Regions from separate parts of the Bacillus sp. V2I10 genome, predicted to be linked through region 1. Evidence: riboswitches for the same ligand, from Rfam matches in the RefSeq annotation. Region 1 holds a riboswitch; the other holds the start of a gene.

What was found. A riboswitch is a leader RNA that binds a small molecule or an ion and turns the genes downstream of it on or off. The one in region 1 is predicted to bind glycine.
Region 2: another riboswitch for glycine. It lies ahead of glyA (serine hydroxymethyltransferase); the one in region 1 lies ahead of gcvT (glycine cleavage system aminomethyltransferase GcvT).

The regions. Positions count from the first base shown of each region.
Region 1 covers NZ_JAUSYV010000001.1:1,937,155-1,948,843, reverse strand. The annotation lists gene QFZ72_RS09830 (DUF1385 domain-containing protein) at 1-195, shown strand, start outside; gene QFZ72_RS09825 (SA1362 family protein) at 238-615, shown strand; gene QFZ72_RS09820 (patatin-like phospholipase family protein) at 623-1,507, opposite strand; gene mntR (transcriptional regulator MntR) at 1,687-2,118, opposite strand; gene QFZ72_RS09810 (vitamin B12-dependent ribonucleotide reductase) at 2,248-4,806, opposite strand; gene QFZ72_RS09805 (lipoate--protein ligase family protein) at 5,132-5,968, opposite strand; gene QFZ72_RS09800 (rhodanese-like domain-containing protein) at 6,188-6,559, shown strand; gene gcvPB (aminomethyl-transferring glycine dehydrogenase subunit GcvPB) at 6,646-8,106, opposite strand; gene gcvPA (aminomethyl-transferring glycine dehydrogenase subunit GcvPA) at 8,099-9,445, opposite strand; gene gcvT (glycine cleavage system aminomethyltransferase GcvT) at 9,471-10,574, opposite strand; glycine riboswitch at 10,736-10,846, opposite strand; gene QFZ72_RS09780 (DEAD/DEAH box helicase) at 11,152-11,689, shown strand, end outside.
Region 2 covers NZ_JAUSYV010000002.1:177,629-189,317, reverse strand. The annotation lists gene QFZ72_RS28145 (JAB domain-containing protein) at 777-1,229, shown strand; gene QFZ72_RS28140 (hypothetical protein) at 1,435-1,956, shown strand; gene QFZ72_RS28135 (DUF3231 family protein) at 2,695-3,699, opposite strand; gene QFZ72_RS28130 (DMT family transporter) at 4,283-4,630, opposite strand; gene QFZ72_RS28125 (DMT family transporter) at 4,652-4,975, opposite strand; gene QFZ72_RS28120 (TetR/AcrR family transcriptional regulator) at 4,978-5,526, opposite strand; gene QFZ72_RS28115 (pyruvate oxidase) at 6,105-7,805, shown strand; gene QFZ72_RS28110 (IDEAL domain-containing protein) at 8,316-8,513, opposite strand; glycine riboswitch at 9,570-9,676, shown strand; glycine riboswitch at 9,679-9,799, shown strand; gene glyA (serine hydroxymethyltransferase) at 9,894-11,144, shown strand; gene QFZ72_RS28100 (serine dehydratase beta chain) at 11,160-11,678, shown strand; gene sdaAA (L-serine ammonia-lyase, iron-sulfur-dependent, subunit alpha) at 11,678-11,689, shown strand, end outside.

The DNA.
Region 1 (11,689 bases):
GTCCTTCAGTTTACAAATAAACTTAGAGACGTACCTGTTTTAAAATGGCTAGGATATCCCGGCTTAAGTCTTCAGCTTCTGACGACGAAAGAACCAGACAATGAACAGGTGGAAGTTGCCATCGCAAGCTTTAATGAATTGCTGCGGATGGAAAAGGTAACTGCAGAAGGTATAAAAACAGAACAAATTGTATAAAATGAACTTCATTAATTCATTTTCATCTTGGGAGGTGGACTCATGAAAAATCGTGTGAATCCATTTGTGATGATTGTGTTAGCTCTTGGAGGCATCGGATTCCTGGTTACACTATTAACCAGACCAGGATTCCTCTTTAGAGAAATGCTGATCTTCGTTATTGTTCTAGCCATCATCTATTTTGTTGTCCGTTACTTTACAAAACAAAGAATGGGAAAAGACTCTTCCTCTTACTCTAAAGCTGCTAAACAATCTAAAAAACGTTTCAGCGACCGCAATCAGAGCAGCTCCCATTTGAAAAGCGTTTCAACGCAAAAAAAGAGCAGCAAAACATCTACTGCCCTTAAAAAGAAGCAAGCCTCTCATTTAACAGTGATTGAAGGCAAAAAAGGCAAAAAGAAAAGCAGGGCATTTTTTTAACCTGCTGTTAATACGTCCATTTTTTCAAAAATAGTTCAGTGCGGCTTCTTCCTAGCTCAATTAGAGCTAGTTTTTTTTGTTCTGTTAAGTCAAATTCAGTCGTTAAAATACTTTCAACGGGAAGAAAAATAATATTCTTTTTATGCCTGCTGGAAATATGTCTGGCATCATGAGCATCTTTCATTGTTTCAAAAAGAGCACCATACATTTCTATCGCATTACGAATATTGTTCCTCGGCCTCTCCTCATCACTTGGACTCAATTTTATACCAAGAACAGGCCGAGCTTGTATTGTTTTCTTTTCTTTAAATAGCCAAATTGGAAAGTTGCTTAAAACTCCCCCGTCTACAACAATATTGGTCCCTTCGGCAGATGTCAGTTTGACCGGTTCAAAAAAATACGGAAGGCTGCAGCTCATAAGAACAGCTCTCGCAACAGAAAAACGTTCTGGTACAAGTCCATACCTTGGGAGGTCATCCGGCAGCACGAGAATTCTGCCATTGGTCAGGTCAGAAGCAACGATTTTAAGGGAGCCGTGCCTTAAATCACCAAAGGTTGATACCCCTCTTTCCTTCAGCTTGCCTGCTATCCATTCTTCAAGCTTGCCGCCTTTATAAAGACCAAGCCGCCAATAAATACTCAGCCATTTCATAAATTTAAATGGAAGGATGGATGGATTTCGTTCCAAAAATTTCCCAAGATCCATGTCATCCATCATGGTAATAATTTCATCACTCCGATATCCCGCAGCAATAAAAGCGGCAATAATGGAACCTGCACTGGTTCCTGCTACCCTTACAAATTGCAGCCCCCTCTGCTCGATAGCCTGATAAGATCCAATTAGTGCAAACCCTTTAATTCCCCCGCCAGAGAAGACGCCATCAATATACACAGAAGTTCCTCCCCTCTTCTCCCATCCTTACATTTTAAGTTGCAGCGGCGGGAAATAGACCTTTTCTGCACGTTAATAGCAGCACCCTTTCAATGTTCCTTTACGTATCAGCTTAAGTTTCAGCAGCCGTATATCAAATTTACGCAGAAAAAAAGACGGAAGCATTCGCTTCTGTCTTTTTATGAGTCGCTGTCCTGTTCGTTCTGTTTTTGTATAGCACGCAGCGTTTCTACACGAGTTTCATCACCTTCAAAGAATTGGACAAGATCGCCGATGCGGTCAATTGCGTTCCAGCTGAGATGATGCTCGATGCCTTCAACATCATTGTAAATTTTTTCTTCATCCACGCCGATCAGCCTCATGAACTGCTCCAAAAGTTCATGACGGTAAACAAGACGCTTTCCAATTTTTTTGCCTTTTGGCGTTAGTATGAGTCCACGGTATTTTTCATATATGAGATATTCATCTTTGTCTAGTTTTTGGACCATTTTTGTTACTGAGGAGGGATGAACGGATAGTGCTTCCGCAATATCTGAAACGCGGGCATATCCCTTTTCTTCTATTAATATGTAAATTTGTTCGATATAATCTTCCATACTCGGTGTTGGCATGTGGTCCCCTCCAAAAAAACGTTCAAAACATAGGAAATCATTACAAGTGTACACTAGTTTAAGGGTGATGACAAGGAAGCCTTGATTCTTATCGCGAAAAGAAAAGAGCTGGAAATCCAGCTCTTTATCTTATAAACCACACTTTAATTGTGCTCCGCAGCTAGTACATGTATTACAGCCGCCTATGTCCTCAACCGTACCCTCTCGGCATACCGGGCATGTATTTCCTACTTCATTGCCGATCGTGACATTTGTAGATCTTAAAGCCTGTATTGTATCAACAAGCACAACTTTTCCTTTTTCTTTAGCTGGTGCTTCTTCACTCTCAGTGAATGTGTTTTCTTCTGCTTTTAACGTCAGAACCTGCGTGTCACGGCTGCCGTCAACGTAAACCGTGCCGCCTTTTGCTCCGCCTTTATATAAGCGTTCATATACTTTTTGAACTTGATCAACCGTATATCCTCTAGGTGCATTGACTGTTTTGCTGATTGAACTGTCAATCCAGCGCTGAATCACACACTGTGCATCCGCGTGAGCTTCTGCGCTGAGCTCCATTGCTGAAATAAACCATTTAGGCAGATTGTCAGGATCTGCTTCTGGATGCTGATCCAGATATTCCTGCACGATATCCGCTTTAACTTCAATAAACTTTCCTAATCTTCCGCTTCTGTAGTAAGAGAAAGAGAAGTAAGGCTCTAAACCAGTGGAGACGCCAACCATTGTCCCTGTGCTGCCTGTAGGAGCAACAGTCAATAAATGTGAGTTTCGAATGCCGTATTCTTTAATGTCGTCTAAAAGGTCAGCCGGCATTTTGCTCATAAAACCCGTCTTTGTGAATGCTTCGCGCAAACGGTTTGTTTCTTTTTCTGTTTCACCAGTTAAGAATGGGAAGCTTCCTTTTTCTTTTGCAAGCTCAACAGAAGCTTTATAAGCAGTTGCTGCGATGGTTTCAAAGACTTGGTCAATTAACTGATTTCCTTCTTCTGAACCATACTCTGTTTCACAGTAGATGAGCAGATCATGCAAGCCCATTACGCCAAGGCCTACACGGCGTTCGCCTAATGCCTGCTTCTTATTATCTTCTAAGAAGTAAGGTGTTGCATCGATGACGTTATCCTGCATGCGGACACCGACTTCAACCGTTGTTTTCAGCTTTTCAAAGTTCACTGTTTTGCTTTCTTTGTCTGCCATTTCAGCAAGATTGACTGCTGCAAGATTGCAGACAGAATAAGGTGCGAGAGGCTGCTCGCCGCAAGGATTTGTTGCTACAACCTTTTGTCCATAAGCTTTAGCATTCGTCATATCATTTGCATTGTCAATAAAGAAGATGCCAGGCTCTGCTGAATATGTCGCACAAATATTGATTAAGTTCCATAGTTCTTTAGCTTTAATTGTGCGGTATGTGCGGACTTTGTAGCCAAGCTTTTCCCATTCGCGGACATCGCCATGATTGTGCCACTCTTCGTTATAGGCTTTCATTTGATCTGCATTATAGCTTTCCACATCAGGGAAGCGAAGCTCGTAATCTGCATCGCTCTCAACAGCATCCATGAAATCCTTCGTTAACGTAACTGAAATATTGGCGCCTGTAAGGAATTCAGAATTATGAACGCTGTATGTTCCTCCTGTAACCAGTTTCAGTTCTGCATCTTTAATGATTTTTTCGTTAAATCCGCCGAAGCCAGGAATTTGCTTATAGTTCACAATGCTCTGATACATCGCTTTTTCATCCTCTGTTAGAGGCTTGAACTTTAGTTTTTCCTGCGCATATTTCTTAATTGTCTCGTCATTCGTATTTTCAATTAAGTAGCGTAAAATACGAGGGTTTTGCATTTTTGAAATGATAAATTCAATAATGTCAGGATGCCAGTCGGCAAGCATAATCATTTGAGCGCCCCTGCGCGATCCGCCTTGCTCAACTAAGTGCGTCAGCTTCGCAATATCATCAAGCCATGATACAGAACCTGACGATTTGCCGTTCACACCGCGTGCGAGTGTATTTCTTGGGCGCAGTGTTGAACCGTTTGTTCCAACTCCGCCGCCTCTGCTCATTATTTCCATTACCTGCTTCCGATGCTCGGATATGCCTTCGCGGGAATCCTGTACAAATGGCATGACGTAGCAATTGAAGTAAGTAACGTCCGTACCTGCTCCAGCTCCGTACAATACACGTCCTGCCGGTACAAAGTTCAATCCGACTAATTCCTTGTAGAACTTCTGGAACCATTCATTGCGCTTCTCTTCTGTCTTTTCAACAGAGGCAAGTCCTGTTGCATTTCGTTTTGCGATTTGCTCATAAAATACTTCAAGCGGCTTTTCAATGACATCAAGCGAGCGATAAATCACACCCGTTTCAACCTCTTCAGGCTTTTCAAGAGAAGGGCGGTACTCTTCTTCGACCTGTACACTTGCCATTTTCGTCTGCCAGTCTATTTCTAATATATAGCCTAGTCCTCTTGCAGGGAATTTAGGATCCTCTTTAATCGTCAGAACAACGAAGTCCCCTTTAGACAGCGTCAGCTTTTCGGTGTCTTTAAATGTGTATCGGTCAAGCATGACTAAACGGGATACACCTTTGTGAGTCAATTTCATATCATCAGTTATTGGGTGAACTTGGGGAAACAAAGAAATATCGTGATTCAGCTTGTCCACATCAAGTTTTAAATTTTCATTAAGTGCAACGGTCATTCAAACAACTCCCCTATCTATCTTGTACTTGATTTAATTTATCACAGAGCCACCTTTTTATCAATATATAGTATTATATTTTCGTTCGACAATACTATATATGGATAAACAGACAAACCTATTTTATTTTGTCAAATTGAAAACTGCATAAACGAAGCAGAAATAATGAGAAAAAAGAAGATAGGAACTTCATAATCACTTTTTTTGAAGAATTTTGTCGCTTGCAAATTCCGAAGAGAACGCGAAGTTAGAAAAATAAGGAATGATTTGAAATAATTAGAAATTTTCAGAAAAAATAAACAAAAGCGACTAAGGTTCAAGTCGCTTATCGTTTATAATTCCAATCATCGGTATTATACTTTCCAATTGCAATTTTCTCTACAAAAGCATGTTCTTCAGCTGTCAAGGTATAAGGTTCGAGTGAGATATTCAGACCTATCTCAAAGCCCTTTTTAAACGCATTCTTTGCTTCCTCCACTGTAACAGGATTCTTGCGCAAAGCATTGACAGCAACTGCCTTATTTTTGAAATTCTTCTGCATTCGTTCTTTTACCCGCTCGCTTGGGTACTTAAACAGATTAAAAAGCATTTCTTCATCTATATCGAGCAAAATGGAACCGTGCTGAAGAATGACTCCTTTTTGGCGCGTTTGTGCGCTCCCGGCCACCTTGCGTCCTTCTACAACAAGTTCATACCATGATGGTGCGTCAAAACAAACGGCAGACCGCGGATTCTTAAGCCCCTGTTTCTCTTCCTCCGTTCTCGGTACGGCGAAATATGCATCTAGCCCCAGTTCTCTGAAACCCTGAAGAATACCTTCTGAAATGACTCTATAAGCTTCGGTTACTGTCTTCGGCATTTCAGGATGGTCTTCTGACACTATGACGCTGTATGTCAGCTCCTTGTCATGCAGAACACCTCTGCCTCCTGTCGGTCTGCGCACAAAGCCCAGCCCATACTTTTTAACGGCATCAAGATCAATTTCTTTTTCGGCCTTTTGAAAGTATCCTACTGAAAGAGTAGCCGGGTCCCATCCATAAAAGCGAATTACCGGCGGGAAGATCCCCTGACTGTTCCACTCAAGCAGCGCTTCATCTAACGCCATATTATAGGACGGGGAACAATTCCCTGAATCAATAAATCTCCAAGTTTCCTTTGCCATCTTCATACCCCATTTTCCATGATAAGTATGTATTTCATTTTCTGTGCCTTACCTAGTCTATCAAAAAGAAGGCCAGGTTGAAAATAATTATGTCTTATTCATAGATGACAATTTGATCCTGCTCTTATATAATAGTATTTGTCCAATATTATTAAAGTTCATTTGAACTTGTCTTAGAAAAGTTGCTTATAAAGGAGTCGGGTCAGCTTGACAACATGGATTTTTTTATTGATTCTATTAGGTGCACTAGCAGCCTACACGATTTACTCTTATTTTTATCAGCGTAAAATCATGAAAACATTAACGGAAGAAGAATTCCGTGCAGGATACAGAAAAGCTCAGTTAATTGATGTCCGTGAGCCAAATGAATTTGACGGCGGACATATACTTGGAGCAAGAAATATTCCTTTATCCCAAATGAGACAAAGACATAAGGAAATCCGCAAAGATCAGCCTGTCTACATTTACTGTCAAAACACTGTCAGAAGCGGACGCACAGCTCAAATGCTGAAAAGAAAAGGCTATAATGATCTATACACGCTAAAAGGCGGTTTTAAGGGCTGGGGCGGTAAAATAAAAGCAAAGAAATAAGAGGAAGTCTGCAGTCTGTTCTGCAGACTTTTTTATGCATAAATAAAAAGGATCCGCTTGAAATGCGAATCCTTTTTGTGTGCCTTTTATTGCTTTTGATAACGCAAGATCGGTTTTCTTGCTGCTGTCGTCTCATCTAAGCGGCTGACAACTGTCGTATGCGGTGCTTCCTGTACAATTTCAGGATTTTCTTCTGCTTCTTTTGCGATCTGAAGCATTGCGTCAATAAATGAATCCAGCGTTTCTTTTGATTCTGTTTCAGTCGGTTCAATCATGATGCATTCTTCCACGTTTAATGGGAAGTAGATGGTAGGCGGATGATAGCCGAAATCAAGCAGCCTTTTTGCGATGTCCAGCGTACGCACCCCTAATTTTTTCTGACGCTTGCCTGAAAGAACAAATTCATGCTTGCAGTGCCTGTCAAATGGAAGATCATAGGCTTCTGAAAGTCTTCTCATCATGTAGTTTGCATTTAAAACGGCATACTCTGTCACCGCTTTTAACCCATCAGGTCCCATTGTCCGAATATACGTATAAGCACGGACGTTAATTCCGAAGTTTCCGTAGAATGGCTTCACTCGGCCGATGGACTGCGGACGATCATAATCAAACGTATATTTATTATCTCTTTTAACTAATACAGGTTTTGGAAGGTACGGAATCAGATCAGCTTTAACTCCAACCGGGCCTGATCCAGGGCCTCCGCCTCCGTGAGGACCGGTAAATGTTTTATGAAGATTTAAATGAACGACATCAAATCCCATATCGCCTGGACGGGCCTTGCTTAATACGGCATTTAAATTTGCACCGTCGTAATAAAGCTTGCCTCCTGCGTCATGTACGATTTTCGCCATTTCTAAAATATTTTCTTCAAAAAGTCCGAGGGTATTAGGATTCGTCAGCATAAGAGCAGCTGTATCTTCCCCTACCACACGTTTTAAATCTTCAAGATCTACAAGGCCCTTTTCGTTTGATTTAACCGTAACTGTTTCAAATCCTGCTACAGTAGCTGACGCTGGATTTGTGCCATGAGCTGAGTCAGGAACAATTACTTTTGTCCGGTTAAAATCGTTGTTGGCTTCGTGATAAGCACGGATCATCATCAGGCCGGTCCATTCGCCATGTGCGCCTGCTGCAGGCTGCAATGTAACCTCATCCATTCCGGTAATTTCAATGAGATGCTCCTGGAGATCATACATAAGCTCAAGGGCACCCTGAACTGTGCTTTCATCCTGCAGAGGATGGATATGGGCTAAACCTGCCATACGAGCTACATTTTCATTGATTTTAGGATTGTATTTCATTGTACAGGATCCAAGTGGATAAAACCCGGAATCTACTCCATGGTTCCTCTTGGAAAGAGCTGTATAATGTCTCATGATATCAAGTTCAGAGACTTCCGGCAGTTCAGCTTCATCTGCACGCAAATATTCACTTGGAATTAATTCATCTCCAGCGATTTCAGGGATATCCAATGAAGGCAAACTGTAGCCTGTTCGTCCTGGTTTTGTCAGTTCAAATATTAATGGCTGATCATGCTTATTCATGTCCATCCCCCAATTCCTTTACAAATAGGTCAATTTCTTCTTTTGTACGCAATTCAGTTACAGCTACAAGCATGTAGTTTTCAAGCTCCGGGTATACACTGCCTAAATCGAAACCGCCAATGATGCCCTGTTGAATAAGCTTTGCATTTACCTCTTTAATCGGTTTGTTTAATTTAATGACAAATTCGTTAAAAATAGCCCCTTCAAATGGAACCTCAATCCCATTTGCAGCAAATGCTTTTTTAGCGTAATTTGCTTTTTGGATATTTTGAAAAGCCATCTCTTTTACGCCTTTTTTTCCCAGTGCCGTCATGGCAACCGAGGCTGCCAAAGCGTTTAAAGCCTGATTTGAACAAATATTAGAAGTCGCTTTGTCACGTCTTATGTGCTGTTCACGTGCCTGAAGTGTTAAGACAAACCCGCGTCTGCCCTGTTCATCTGTCGTTTGTCCGACCAATCGTCCCGGCACTTTGCGGAGCAATTTTTGAGTTACAGCAAAATAACCACAGTGTGGACCGCCAAAAGCAGTAGGAATACCGAATGGCTGAGCATCGCCTGCCACGATATCGGCTCCAAATTTTCCTGGAGGTGTTAAAGCTCCCAGTGCAAGCGGGTTAGAAGACACGATAAACATGCTTTTTCCTGTATGAGCAATGGGTTCAATGTCTTTTAGCGGCTCGATTTGCCCGAAGAAGTTTGGATATTGCACAACCACAGCTGCAACATCGTCTGACATTTCTGCCTTCAAAGCTTCAAGATCTGTCACGCCATTTTTCACAGGTACTTCTACTACTTCAATGTACTGTCCCTTAGCATATGTTTTCAGAACATCCCTGCTTTCCGGATGAACTGCTTTTGAAACGATGACTTTTTTCTTTTTAGTCTGGCCGGCAGCAAGCATCGCAGCTTCAGCTAGAGAAGTTCCGCCATCGTACATGGATGAGTTTGCCACATCCATTCCAGTAAGCTCAGCAATCATCGTTTGAAATTCAAAGATAGCCTGAAGCTCACCCTGCGAAATTTCCGGCTGATACGGAGTGTAGGCTGTATAGAATTCTGAGCGTGAAATCACATGATCTACGATGATCGGCATGTAATGATCGTATACACCTGCACCAAGGAAAGAAGCATTGCTTCTTAAATCCTTGTTTTTAGAAGCAAGCTCACTCAGCTCCTTCACCAGTTCCGTTTCAGATTTTGCTTTCTTGATCTTATAATCCCCCTGAAAACGCACGCTCTCGGGAATGTCTGAGAAAAGCTCATCTATATGAGATACTCCGACAGCATCAAGCATTTCCTGCTGATCTTGTTCTGTCATCGGCAAATAACGATGTTTCATGGATGTGTTCCCCTTTCAAACTAGTTCATTTTTTTGGTCGTTTATAAAAAGGTGTTGAAACTGCAATTGCTTTTAAGCGTTTCTTGCGCACTTGCACAATCACTTCAGTGCCCGGTTCTGCAAATTCCTTTTTCAGCAGAGCCCAGCCTATATTTTTCTTTAACGTAGGAGATTGTGTGCCAGTCGTTACTTCGCCGATTTGTTCTTCTCCATGGTATACTTCATAACCATGTCGGGGTATTCCTTTGTCAATCATCTCAAGACCGACAAGCTTTCTTGCTGTTCCATTTTCTTTTTGTTCTTTTAAAATATCTTTTCCGATGAAGTCTGCCTCTTTATTCGGTTTTACAGCAAAGCCGATTCCCGCTTCAATCGGAGTAATTTCTTTTGTAAGCTCCTGTCCATATAAAGGCAGATTTGCTTCAAAGCGCAAGGTGTCGCGTGCGCCTAAACCGCACGGAAGAATTCCTTCATTTTTGCCTGCTTCTAAAATCGCTTTCCAAAGGGAAGGCGCTTCTGAAGATGGGCAATAGATTTCAAAGCCGTCTTCGCCTGTATAGCCTGTTCTGGAGACAAGAGCTTGTACATCATCGATTACAACGCCATCTTTAAATTTAAAAAACTTGATTTCACTTAAATCTGTTTCAGTTAATTTTTGAAGGATCGATTCAGCTTGTGGCCCCTGAATGGCCAGTTGTGCAACATTTGATGAAATATTATGCAGCTCTGTGTTTCCGAATTTGTGCGAGATGAGCCACTCATAATCTTTTTCAATATTTGAAGCATTCACGACTAATAAATAGTGAGTATCTGATTTTTTATAAATTAATAAATCGTCTACTGTTCCGCCATCTTCATAGCACATCGCAGTGTACTGGGCTCCGCCGTCTTTCAAAAGGGAAACATCATTCGTCATCGTCTTTTGAAGAAATGCAAGACTGTCTGCACCTGTCACTTCAATTTCACCCATATGCGAAACATCGAATAAGCCAGCTCTTTCCCGAACTGCCTCGTGCTCTTCTTTAATAGAAGAAAATTGAACGGGAAGATCCCAACCGCCAAAATCAATTGTCTTTGCACCATGTTCTTTATAAACATCAAATAATGGTGTTCGCTTTAAATCCGCCATAATCAAATCGCCTCCCCAAAAAAGTATAAAAAAAGGACAGAGACCCCCCTTTATCTAAAAAGGTAGTCTCTGTCCCTGCACCTGAAAGTTTACCTTGCCAAAAATAAGCAAAGCTTTCCCCTTTGGTGGTTTGCTGCTTTCACAAACTCTCTCCAGAGTTGCGTCAAACAAGAGTTCTTTTGCCTGAGAGATTCACAGATGTTTGCTCCTTCGGCGCTGCTTTTGCGGTTTCATTTATTAGAGCCGCCGGCAGTCTCTCCCCTTGCTCTCATTCGCTCATATTTTCTGTAAAACTGGTCATACTAAGAGATAACATTCTTTGACATTTTGACATTTTTGACAAAAGAACCATGCTAACTGAAAAGTAAGTATGTTAGCAACTTTCTTACTTATTAACATCCTACCATTATGAACAGCATTCATCAATCTATTTTTACACAAATATTAAACATATATTTTAGTTTAATGTTCGTGTTTAACTTGATTTATTTGTATTTTATCATAATAAACTACCAATTCACACCTTAAAGTGAACGATTCACCATAACAATACCTTTGCTTGAAAGGGCTGTCATTTATGAATGTAAAAATCAACTTTGATTCATCCTGGCAAGATACTTTTTTCAAAAAACTAGAAAATGATGGACCTTGGGAAAATTGGGAAAATTACAAACTCGCCTGTGAAGTACAAAAACATTTAATTGTTCCTTCGTTTGAAGGCTTGCAGGCTCCAAATCATCTGACAGACTTTACACCCCTGCCGCACCAATTAGAGGTTGCAAGACAGGTAGTTGAGCATATGAACGGCAAAGCGATACTTGCAGATGAAGTGGGCCTTGGAAAAACGATTGAAGCCGGACTGATTGTAAAAGAATACATGATCCGCGGCCTTGCCAAAAAGATCTTAATTCTCGTGCCGGCCTCTCTAGTTTCACAATGGGCAAGAGAACTGCATGAAAAATTTTATATACCTGCTGTTGAGCAGAAGAAAAGCTACGTTTGGGAAGCATGTGATGTGGTGGTTTCTTCAATTGACACCGCAAAACGAAGCCCTCACAGAGAAATAGTCCTTGCCCAGCAATATGATTTAGTCATTATCGATGAGGCTCATAAAC
Region 2 (11,689 bases), on a different contig from region 1:
ATTAAAAATTACTTAACCAAATTGCTTAGCGTGTTTAGAGGAACTGTTTTTGATGAACAACAAATATTTAAATAAACGTTTGTTTAAACATATAAGTATAAAAATGAAGACTCTATGAAGCACTGTTAGGCCTATTTCCTTTTTAAAAGCTATTTATTTTGGCGACACGATACAGACTGATCAGAAAGGGAATAACATCTTTCTGTCATTCTGTATCGTGTCGCTTCGGCATTAAATGGACCGATAACCGCGGGCTGTAAGGCTTTCGCCTAACACTCCACAGGTTCCTGTTCCATTTGCGGCCAGCCGCCATACCGAACGAGCCGGAAACCTGAAATTCTACATATAAAAAATTAAAGAATAAGTGATCAAAAGGTAAGCAGCCATTCGTGGCTGCTTTTTATTGTGCTTTTCCCTTTTGAATCCGAATCGTAAAACAGCGCTAGCCGACTACATCTCCAGCCGGCAGGAACCCGAACCTTTCCGGCAGGAAACGAAGACGGCGAGCCAATCGTTCAAGGGGCAAAAAACTTTTTTATAAGATTGCTTGCTAGCATAAAAAAGTTTTTGTGCTCAAACCACCCTTGACCAATTGACTATGCGTGTTTTTCGTTCTCCTTGCAAAAGGGGAAAAATCATCCCCCTTTGGGGAACATCAGCGTTTCGGCTTCATAATGGACAACCCAGGACTTAAAAGAAAAGGAGGATAGGAAACAACCTTAAAACTCTCAGAAATAAGGAAAAGAAAAATCCAAAATCATAAAGGAGAATGAATAATGACTTTAGAATCTATCTTTGAAGTGGTGCGAATCAGACAGGAAATCAGGGAAGCAAAAGAAGTTTTTGCCGCATACAAAATCACTTCCCCAATGGATGCAGAGAAGCTTGCGGCATCCTATATTGCAGATGAGGACAGAGAAGTGTTTCTCGTCATGATGCTTAATACAAAAAATGAGGTAATAGGGCTACATCGGGCACACGTTGGAAGTTTAAATGCAAGTGTTGTTCATCCAAGAGAAGTGATGAAATCAGCTATTTTAAACAATGCGGCCTCTATTATCGTCAGTCATCAGCATCCCTCCGGCGACCCAACACCAAGCATAGAAGATATAGAAGTTACAAGGAGAATTGCTGATGCAGGGAAGACCTTAGGAATAGCGCTTCTTGACCATATCATTGTAACTCATAAAGGAAACCACATAAGCTTGAAAGAAAAAGGCTATCTTTAAGAAAGACAAAGGGGCGTTGCCCCTTTGTTTATATAATATAAGAGTTTTAAGATTGTGAATGAATTTATAAACCTCTACGAATAGAAGAAAAACATTCGTTTTTTCAAGGATAAGATCTAACAGGCATCGAGCCTGTAATTGGCTGCTGACGCAGCTTTTTCCAAAGTTCATTACCATGTTCAATCCATTAAGGAGGAGAGCAAGTATGAAAAAGATAACGTGCCCGTATTGCGGAAGTGACATAAAAAAAATGAATGAATTTCAGTATTACTGCGGGTTCTGTGATATGAGAGTGAATTCAAATAGGGCAATGCAGAATAATGAAAGGCTGAAAGTACGGGTGAGGGAATTTGTAGCCGATCATTATATTGATAAGAACACTCAGGAATTAATGACTTTTTCAACTTACGAACTTTTGTATTTATTAAAGTTCGTCAGAAAAGAGAGAAGAGAAATGTATCACCATATGAAAACTTTTCATCGGGCAGGTGAACAAGAAGATACAGATCGATATAAAAAGATAGAAAAAGAAACCGGCAGAAATTATATATATCTGTCTAAAAAGATGTTTGTTGTTGAAAATATCATCCGACAGCGATTAGGATATGTACCTGTAAGAATAACGGAAACGTATTTGGTTCAGTATTTAGAGAACATCAAGAACGATAAAAGGTGGCCAATGATTATTCGCACAGAGCGTGTTGTAAAGAACGAAAAGAACCCGTGAATACACGGTAGGATCTTTTTGTCTTTGCTAATAAATAAAAAAAGTTTATTTGAAGTTTATGTAAATTTTTTCTCAAAAACTGTAATTGTTAATTACGGAATTGTAAGATGTTAATATTCATGGAGGAGAAACAAGTTAAAGAGAAAATTAATTCTCTTTATAAGAATAACAGTATAATTGAATTTCATTGGGATCCTGAAAAGATAAAGTGGATTGAAATTGTTTAATAACCAGGTATTTAACCTAAACCAGCATATTTTGGTTGAAATTTAACTAAATAAACCTTTTCATATCTCAATTGGGTCGTTATCAATACATTCGCATACTCTGGATATACTTTGTGTCATGCTTTTGTTTTTTTTATAACTACTTAATTAGGGGCATATCAAACTGGCTAAAAGATGTGCAATTTCGCATTAATAATTCAGCAGCAAATTTAGGTAATTAAGTTAACGTCGGAATAAACGTTATTCCGTTAAAGGGCCAGGATTGTTGAATAAGCCATTCAAGGTAAGTTTAATTGAAAATGGAAGGCATTTCTGCCGAAGTGGCTTCACTAAAAGCACAATAAAAAAGCACCCGATAATTCGGATGCGTACTTAAATATTCCATGAAAATAAACTGAGTTTTCTTTTGTAGACTTAGGAAACTCTACTGAAACAAATTACCTTGACTAGTATTGTGTAAATTTTTTTTAAACCAACTTTATTCATTGGGTCATCCCCACATATTCAAATATTATTTTTCTTTTGCAATTTCTTTTCTATTAGGAGCAAGTGGAGGCTGTTCTAACCATTTATTTTGTACCATAATATTAAACCATTTTTTTGTTACCATTAGATTTTTTAAAATGATGCTTTCATAAGCCGTGACAAGGTCTGCTCGCATGGCTGATGCTAAACCTAATCCGTGATACGCCTGTGCAGCTTGGTACAAGAAACCAATATGATACATTATTAGCTTATCGGAAAAAGGAGAGTCCGTTGAAGTTGTCACTTCTGTTTCCCACGATTTAGGAGCTGGTAAATTATCCGTCTGCATGATTTTTGAAAAGGCTTTTATTTGTTGATCAGCCGTTTTCTCGGAATCCTCTAAAAATTTTCTTACTTCTTTTGATTGAGCGACTTGACTAAATGCGATAGAAAGAGTTTTAGCCATAATACTTTTTTTAAGGTTGAAAGAAATACTGATGATTTCTGTTGCAGCTAATTTTCTACCCTTTCCGAAAAATCCATCGGTGAAATCTTGGCTAGAAATAAATTCAGGATTTTTGGTAGGGTAAAAAAGCGGATCTCTCTGAAAACTCCCTTTCTCAAGCAATAAATCAATTGTTTGATGATACATCCTTTTCCCATCATTATCACAAGAGTCGTAAAAATACCGTAAGTCCTCTCTTACAGAAACGCCCAATGAAGTTGAGTGTCCTAGCAAACCATGTAATGTCATGATATGTAAATAATTTAGGCAAAATATATCCGTGAACAACCTCTGTTTACCTTTAAAGAGGTCAGATTCAGTAAATCCAATTGGAACTGGAAATTTCTCGTTCTCCAAAAAAGTAACGATTTGTTTCTTTTGCTTTTCGAAAGTCTTGATAGCATCCTCGAAAATGGCTTTTATTGACTCGTCCTCAATAATAGAAATCATATATCTATTTACAATATCAACAGCTGTTCCATTTACATACTCTCCCCACAAAGTTCCAATTTCGGAAGATGTGAGTTTTAATTTATCCTTTTCCATCCTGTCACCTCTTGGATATTATTTACCAATTCACCAAGAGATATGAATTTCTGATTTATAAAAAGATGACCAGTTTTAAGATTAGATGTAAAGTTTAATTTAGAATAATTAGCCGATTTTTCACTTGCGATTTTTCCAAGAATAATTTTACTTTACTTAAAACTAATTTAAAGATTGTGAAGAATTACACTTAAACAAACGGGTGCTTTTCTTCAATAAGACAACATAAATGATATTCCACAATCGGGGGCTTTAATGGAATAAGAACGGGAACGTCCAAATCGGACGTTCCCATATTTTATACCTGAAAAACAACAATACTACTTAACAAAGCCAATAAGAAAAAAGTGTAAAAATACTATTCCGTTAAAGGGGGATTTGAATTGAGGTCATTTTGTTCAAAATACCATGGTTAGGTAGTTAAGGACTTTTTTTCTTTAACAAACCAAAAATATCCTTATTTTTAACTTACATCCATAACTTTGATGTCAAATCATGATGAAACCTTAAGAAAAAGCTAGAAATCCAGAGTTATTCCTTTCTTTATAGAGGGAGTTAGTTGAAGCACGAAAATAAAAGAACCTTAGTTTGAAAGTTCTTTTTCTGCACCTGTATTTTTAGATGAGTTCAATATTACAACTCCACCTATAATCAATATAATCCCCAATACCTTGAAAGCACTAAAAACTTCTCCCCATACAACTCCACCTATTAAAGCAGTTAAAGCTGTTCCTACTCCTGACCAAATGGCATAAGCTAAACTCAATGGAATTGTACGAAGACATAATGATAAGCAATAAAACGCAAGTACATAACCAGCAACTACTCCAACAGACGGAAATAAAACGGTAAATCCAGCTGACAGTTTGAGCATGATAGTAGCAAAAATCTCTGCAATAATTGAAACCGTTAAATAAATATAACCCTTCATATCCCTTCCCCTTCTTTAGAATTAATGTGCTCCGCCAACATTTAATAAAATCACTCCACCGATAATCAAAACCAGCCCAAAGAGCTTTTTGCCATTAAACTTCTCTTTAAATATGGCAATTCCAACTAATGCTGTTAGTGCTGTTCCTAATCCTGCCCAAATGGCATAAGCCACTCCAAGTGACAACGTCTTTAATGATAAAGATAAAGCATAGAAAGCTATCCCGTATCCAAATATTACACCAAGAGAAGGTAGGATTTTTTTGAATCCGTTTGTGGCTTTAAGCATTGAACTACCAAATACTTCACTTACAATGGATATTGCTAATAGTAAATAAGCATTCATAGTTATCCCTCACTTTTTGACATTTTCAATAATTGTTGAATCACTTCATTTACCCTTTCTTTTTCCAAAGGAGCTACATTTAACGTTTGCGAGTAATAAAGTCCATCTAACGCTAATCTGATGATAGTTGCAGTTAATGGATTTATCCCATCATCTTCTAATTTTTTTAGGGTAGACTTATACCTATCGGAAATATTTTTAGACATCTCTGGGTCTAAGATGGAGGCAGCAAAAAGACCTACATTTAGTTCAGCATTATGTTCTAAATCAAATTTAGTAACTTCTATTAATGCACGAGTCCATTTTCCTGTCTTAGTTGAATCATTCTCTCCGTATTTTTTGAAATTCTTTTCATATTCTTCAAGAACGTATTCTGCTAAACCTTTCATAAGTAGCTCTTTATTTGGAAAATGATATAACAAACCACCTTTACTAATTCCTGCTTGTTTAGCTACCGCGTCTAAAGTCAAAGCGTTATAGTCATTTTCCATTACAATTTTTTTTGCCGTATCTAAAATAAGACGACGCTTAATATCGGCTCTTGATTCCATTGAAGTTCTCTCCTTAGTTGATTATTAACATTAATTATTTTTATTGTACCGTCTGGACGGTTTTTTATCAACGTAATGACTGCTAAAGTAATCCGATTTAGGTTTTTGCACCCAGGCCGAGGCCATAGCTGCCGGTTACAGGAAATCAAAAAGATAGGAATTTGGCTATAAAAGCACAAGCTAAGGTTTGCTTAAGGTGATAGCTTAAGAATTCTTGCTGAATAAATTTTACAAGTACTATATAAAGTGCTGGATAGTCGAATATGGCTATCCAGTTTTTTTAGATGTGTAAAAATTTTTTGTTTTCTTTTTTACAACAGTCTCCACGTGCTTCTGAATTGTAAAGAATGATCACAAACCATTAAGACTGCTTGTTACGTATTGTCATTTTTTTAAACATTCACAATGTCTTAAAAATTTAGCCTTATTTCTGGTGACTCTTAATAAAATTGTAAGCAGATTCGTTCGCGGTATTTTTAGAATAATTTATAGTCAATAACCCTAATGCTTCATAAATAAATGATTTTATAACATATTGGAAATAATACCAACTAGTCAAAAAAGCTAGGAGGTATATTATGTTTAGAGCATCTGCAGGTGACTATATGATGGACCTTTTGATAGATTGGGGGGTAGATCATATATATGGAATGCCGGGGGACTCGATAAATACTTTAATTGAGTCCATAAGAAAGGTAAAAGACCAAATTAATTTTATACAGGTTAGGCACGAAGAAGCTGGTGCTTTAGCAGCAGCAGCCTATGCAAAATTAACAGGTAAACTGGGTGTGTGTATGGGGATTGCTGGACCTGGTGCAATCCATTTATTAAATGGACTTTATGATGCAAAACTAGATAAAGCTCCAGTATTAGCCATTGTAGGACAGGTAGAAACAGATTTAATGGGAACAGATTTCTTTCAGGAAATCGATCTGGCCAACCTTTTTAAGGATGTAGCCGTATATAGTCAAATGGTTATGTCAGCGGAACAACTCCCAGCGGTAGTAAATCAGGCAATAAGAACAGCTTATGATAAAAAAGGTGTCTCCGTTCTTATCATTCCTGATGATATACCAAATTTTGAAGTCGAGCGACATGCTAGGCTAACTAGTTCTTTTTATGTTCAGTCCAACATACTTCCTCAAGAAAAAGATGTAAAGAAAGCTATTGAAATCTTAAACGAAGCAAAACGGCCTGTTATTTTAGCAGGAAAAGGAGCTAGAGGTGCAAGTCAATCTCTCCTTACATTTGCTGAAAAAATGAAAGCGCCAATTGTTCTTAGTCTACCCGGTAAAGGTGTTATTCCAGATGAACATCCTTTTTGTTTAGGAGGACTTGGGTTAATTGGCACCAAACCAGCAACTTTGGCAATGGAAGAAGCTGATACGTTAATTATGATTGGCACATCTTTCCCATTTACAGGATATCTACCTAAAAATGCAAAAACCATTCATTTAGACAATGACCCATCTCAGATCGGAAAACGTTATGCCGTTGATGTTGGACTAGCAGGTGATGCTTATCAAACTTTAAACAACCTCATTACCTTGGTTGAAGATCATAATGATGGTTCATTTCTTAATGAATGTCAGGCAAATTTAAAAGAGTGGCGGCAAAAATTACATGAGCAGGAACAAGACGATTCAATACCAATTAAACCTCAGCGTGTCATTCGTGCCCTGCAGAAAGTTGCAGATGATGATGCCATTCTTTCTGTCGATGTAGGGAATGTTACTGTATGGATGGCTCGCCATTTCAACATGACAAATCAAAAGTTTGTCATCTCAAGCTGGCTAGCAACATTAGGATGCGGCTTACCTGGAGCAATTGCTGGAAAGATCGCTTATCCGGATAAACAGGTATTTGCAATTTGTGGGGATGGCGGTTTCCAAATGATGATGAATGACTTTGTCACCGCTGTAAAATATAATCTTCCACTTGTAGTAATTGTTCTTAATAATCATAAAATTGCAATGATTAAATTCGAACAAGAAGTAATGGGCAATGCTGAATTTGGTACCGATTTACATAACCCAGATTTTGCCCGTTATGCTGATATTTGCGGAGGAATAGGATATCATGTAGAACACCCAGAGGATTTACTACCTGCATTGAAAAAAGCGATATCTGCAAAAAAACCGTGTATTATTGATGTTATTGTGGATGCAAGTGAAGCGCCGTTACCCGCAAAAGTAACATTTGGACAGGCTAAAGGTTATGCCCGTCACATGCTAAAAGAGTTGTTTCAGGAAGGAACAATCCATAAGCCACCACTCTAAAACCAAAAATTGATACAGGATGAGCATAATTCTCATCCTGTATCAATTTTTTCATCATTATATAACTAGTAACTAGTTATATAATTTAGTGTAGCAACAATAATTTATTATTAATAATGTTTTTGACATATACAAATTAATATATGTCAAAACATATGTTAATTTGTATATTGATTTATTAGCCGAACATGGCTATCCAGTTTTTTATAGAGGAGAAAAAAAGTGATGTGGAAATTATTGGAGTTGTTGTAACTGGGACATCTGAGCAACTGGATCATTACAAGGACAAACATATATTAAAGCCTCTACATTTGGAGTAATATCTGACCAAAAATAAGGACATTGGAAGATAATTATACGGTGGTGTGAAATAATGATTGTTGAACTAAAGGGTGCATTAATTAAATAAGCCAGCACAAAAGGATCTTCAACGAAGATCCTTTTTAGTATGCCGATAACATTTGATTATGTTAAGTTCATTTCAAAATCATCTCGAAATAATACAACATTTTAAGAAATATTTTTCAATTTCTCTGTTAATCGTAGGAATTCTTCTTTGTTTCGATCCTGTAATGACTGGTCAATCTCTTTTCGGATTTGCTCTTTTCGGAAATTACGAAGGGCTTTGTTTAACACCATTTCAGCAAATTCAGAATCCGTGACGTTTACTTCGGGTTGTGGTGGTATGTTAAGCAAATTCCTTTCCATAGGAAACCAACTCCTTGACCTTTTTTCTATTATACTAATGATTTTCAGACTATTCAATTATTTTGTTTTGGTAGTTTCATGGTATATATAACCAATGAGTTTACATTTAAAGTGTAAACTCATTGAAACCTTCAGTTATGGTCTTTAAACAAGAATATTTTTAATTTATCTCAAAAAATACTATTCTTTCAGTTTACTTAATATGGAATCAAATAATGAATTGACTTACTTATATCTCAGTGAAGAGAAAATCTCTCACTTTATTGATCCGTTTAAAGCTTAACGATCTTATTACTGCTTACAGGGTTTAAAAAACACCACTCTGTTAGCTATTTAGAGTATACTTTTTAGATTTCATATCATTTAACCATAAAATGAAGACAATTATATTGATGATATATACGATAATACATATGTCGACATATATGATTTATCTGAAAGAAATACATTATTATTACTCTTTCCCCCTTTGGTTAACGAATTTCCCATTTTACAATTTTGTTCCATATAACCATGGTGATTGAATCTATCCATTTGATAGATTCTACTTTTCCTATTTAGATTAAGTTTCAAAATAACAATGTGAACTGTGTTGTTTTTAACTTTATTGTATACTAAAACATATATATCATTATATATGTTGTTATTGTTGTTATTGTTGTTAACGTAATAAACAAACGATTGGTTTATGAGCTATAGCAGCATAGATACCCGGACTAATGGAAATGGAATACTAACCATTGTTACCTGTGCAGTTGGTAATACTAATCCCCCTAAATTTAAAGCTTAATGTTCTAAGGAAAAAAGGATTGGATGTCTTTTTTTACTACCTTTTTGAAGGACCAATCCAGTGTAAGGGCCACAAGCTGAATAATTTGAAGAATTGGTTTTCTACGGCAGTTACCCAAGAAAGTCCAACGAATATTTATGATGTGTCAGAAAAGCTCTATATCGTTCATGTTATAATTTCTGAAAATAAAATTTTTTCAGATAATTATTGAATTTTTTATTAAAGTCCGTTAATATACAACTAATAAAGTAAAATAATAACAGCGGATGATGATTGTGGGAGAGACCGAAGTAATCTATTCGGCACCGAAGGAGCAAGTCCCAAAATAACCTTGGGATAGAAACTCTCAGGTAAAAAAGACTGCAATTGGACGCACCTCTGGAGAGAGCTGAAAAGCCACCAAAGGGGAATCTTTTTGATGAAAGGTTGTTACAAGACCGAATTTTTTGTAACATTTTCATACAGAAGGTAATCTCTCAGGTAAAAAGGACAGAGGAAAGGCAAGATATTTATCATGCCTTTCCTCTGTCTTTTTTGTGTGAGGAAAGGAAAAACGGAGCTTAGAAGAAAAACTAGAGGAGGATATGTTAATGAGTCTGCAAAACTATGATTCAGAGATTTATAATGCCATGGAAAGTGAAAGAGAAAGACAACATAATACGTTAGAATTAATCGCATCAGAAAACTTCGTGAGTAAAGAGGTAATGGAAGCCATGGGGTCTGTCCTCACTAATAAGTATGCAGAAGGTTATCCTGGGAAGCGTTACTATGGCGGGTGCGAATATGTGGATGTGGCAGAACAAAAAGCGATTGAACGTCTAACCAAGCTTTTTGGTGCCAAGTATGCAAATGTACAGCCGCACTCAGGTGCACAAGCAAATCTAGCTGTTTTTTATGCACTGCTTCAGCCTAACGATAAAGTGATGGGGATGAATCTTTCACATGGTGGACACTTAACACATGGAAGTCCCGTCAGCATCTCTGGGAAGTGGTTTGATATTGTGTCTTATGGTGTGAGAGAAGATACTCACTTGATAGATTATGATGAGCTTGAAGCAATCGCGAAAAAAGAAAAACCAAAATTGATTATTGCGGGGACAAGTGCCTACCCAAGAACGATAGATTTTGCACGTTTTAAAGAAATTGCAGATCAAGTTGGTGCTAAACTGATGGTGGATATGGCACATATTGCCGGGCTTGTGGCAGCAGGTCTTCATCCATCGCCCATCCCATATGCAGATGTGGTGACAAGCACCACGCACAAAACATTGCGCGGTCCACGCGGCGGAATCATTTTAACAAATGATGAAGACATGATAAAGAAAATAAATAAAGCTGTATTCCCAGGGATTCAAGGGGGGCCTCTCATGCACATTATTGCGGCAAAGGCGGTTTCCTTTAAAGAAGCCTTGGAACCGAGCTTTATGATCTATGCTAAACAAATCATTGAAAACGCAGCAATACTTGGCTCAACTTTAAGGAAAGAAGGCGCGGTTCTTGTCTCGGGTGGAACGGACAACCATATCGTTCTATTAGACGTTCGTCCTTGGAATTTAACTGGAAAAGTAGCAGAGAGATTACTAGAAGCAGCCGGTATTACAGTCAACAAAAACACGATTCCCTATGATACTGAAAACCCATTTGTCACAAGCGGCATCCGAATGGGAACAGCAGCTTTAACGACACGCGGTATGAAGCAGGAAGAAATGGTTAAAATCGGAGAAGTGATCGCAGCTGTTTTAAAGAGTAAAGGAGATACAGTCGTGTTAGAAAAAGCAAAAGAAACAACAAAAGCGATTTGTAACGGATATCCATTGTTTCAACAGCCTATAACGGTCTAAGAGGGGAGAAACATCATGGAATTTCAAAGTTGTTTTGACATTATCGGCCCTATCATGGTAGGGCCGTCTAGTTCTCATACTGCTGGTGTTGTATCGATTGGGAAGTTCATTCATGAACTATTAGGTGGTTGCCCGGAAGAGGCGAACATTGTTTTCTACGATTCATTTGCAGAAACCTATCAAGGTCACGGAACAGATAAAGCCCTTCTTGGCGGATTGCTAGGCATGGATACAGATGACTCTAGGATTAAATATGCCATTGAGCAAACTATAGAATATGGACTATATTACGAAATTCAGTTTGAAGACAGCTGCCCTTATTTTGAACATCCGAATACAACGGTCATTACGGCGAAACGAGGGAAATGGCTGGTAAAAGTAGGTGGTGCCTCCCTTGGGGGCGGCTTATCCAAAATCTTTATGATTGACGATAAAATGTTTGATATTCGTTTAAGCACTAGCGATGACTTTTCGCTACTCGCAGCACGCTATCACCCATATGTGGTGAAAAAAGCGTCGTTAGAGGGTGCATGATGGAAATTCGG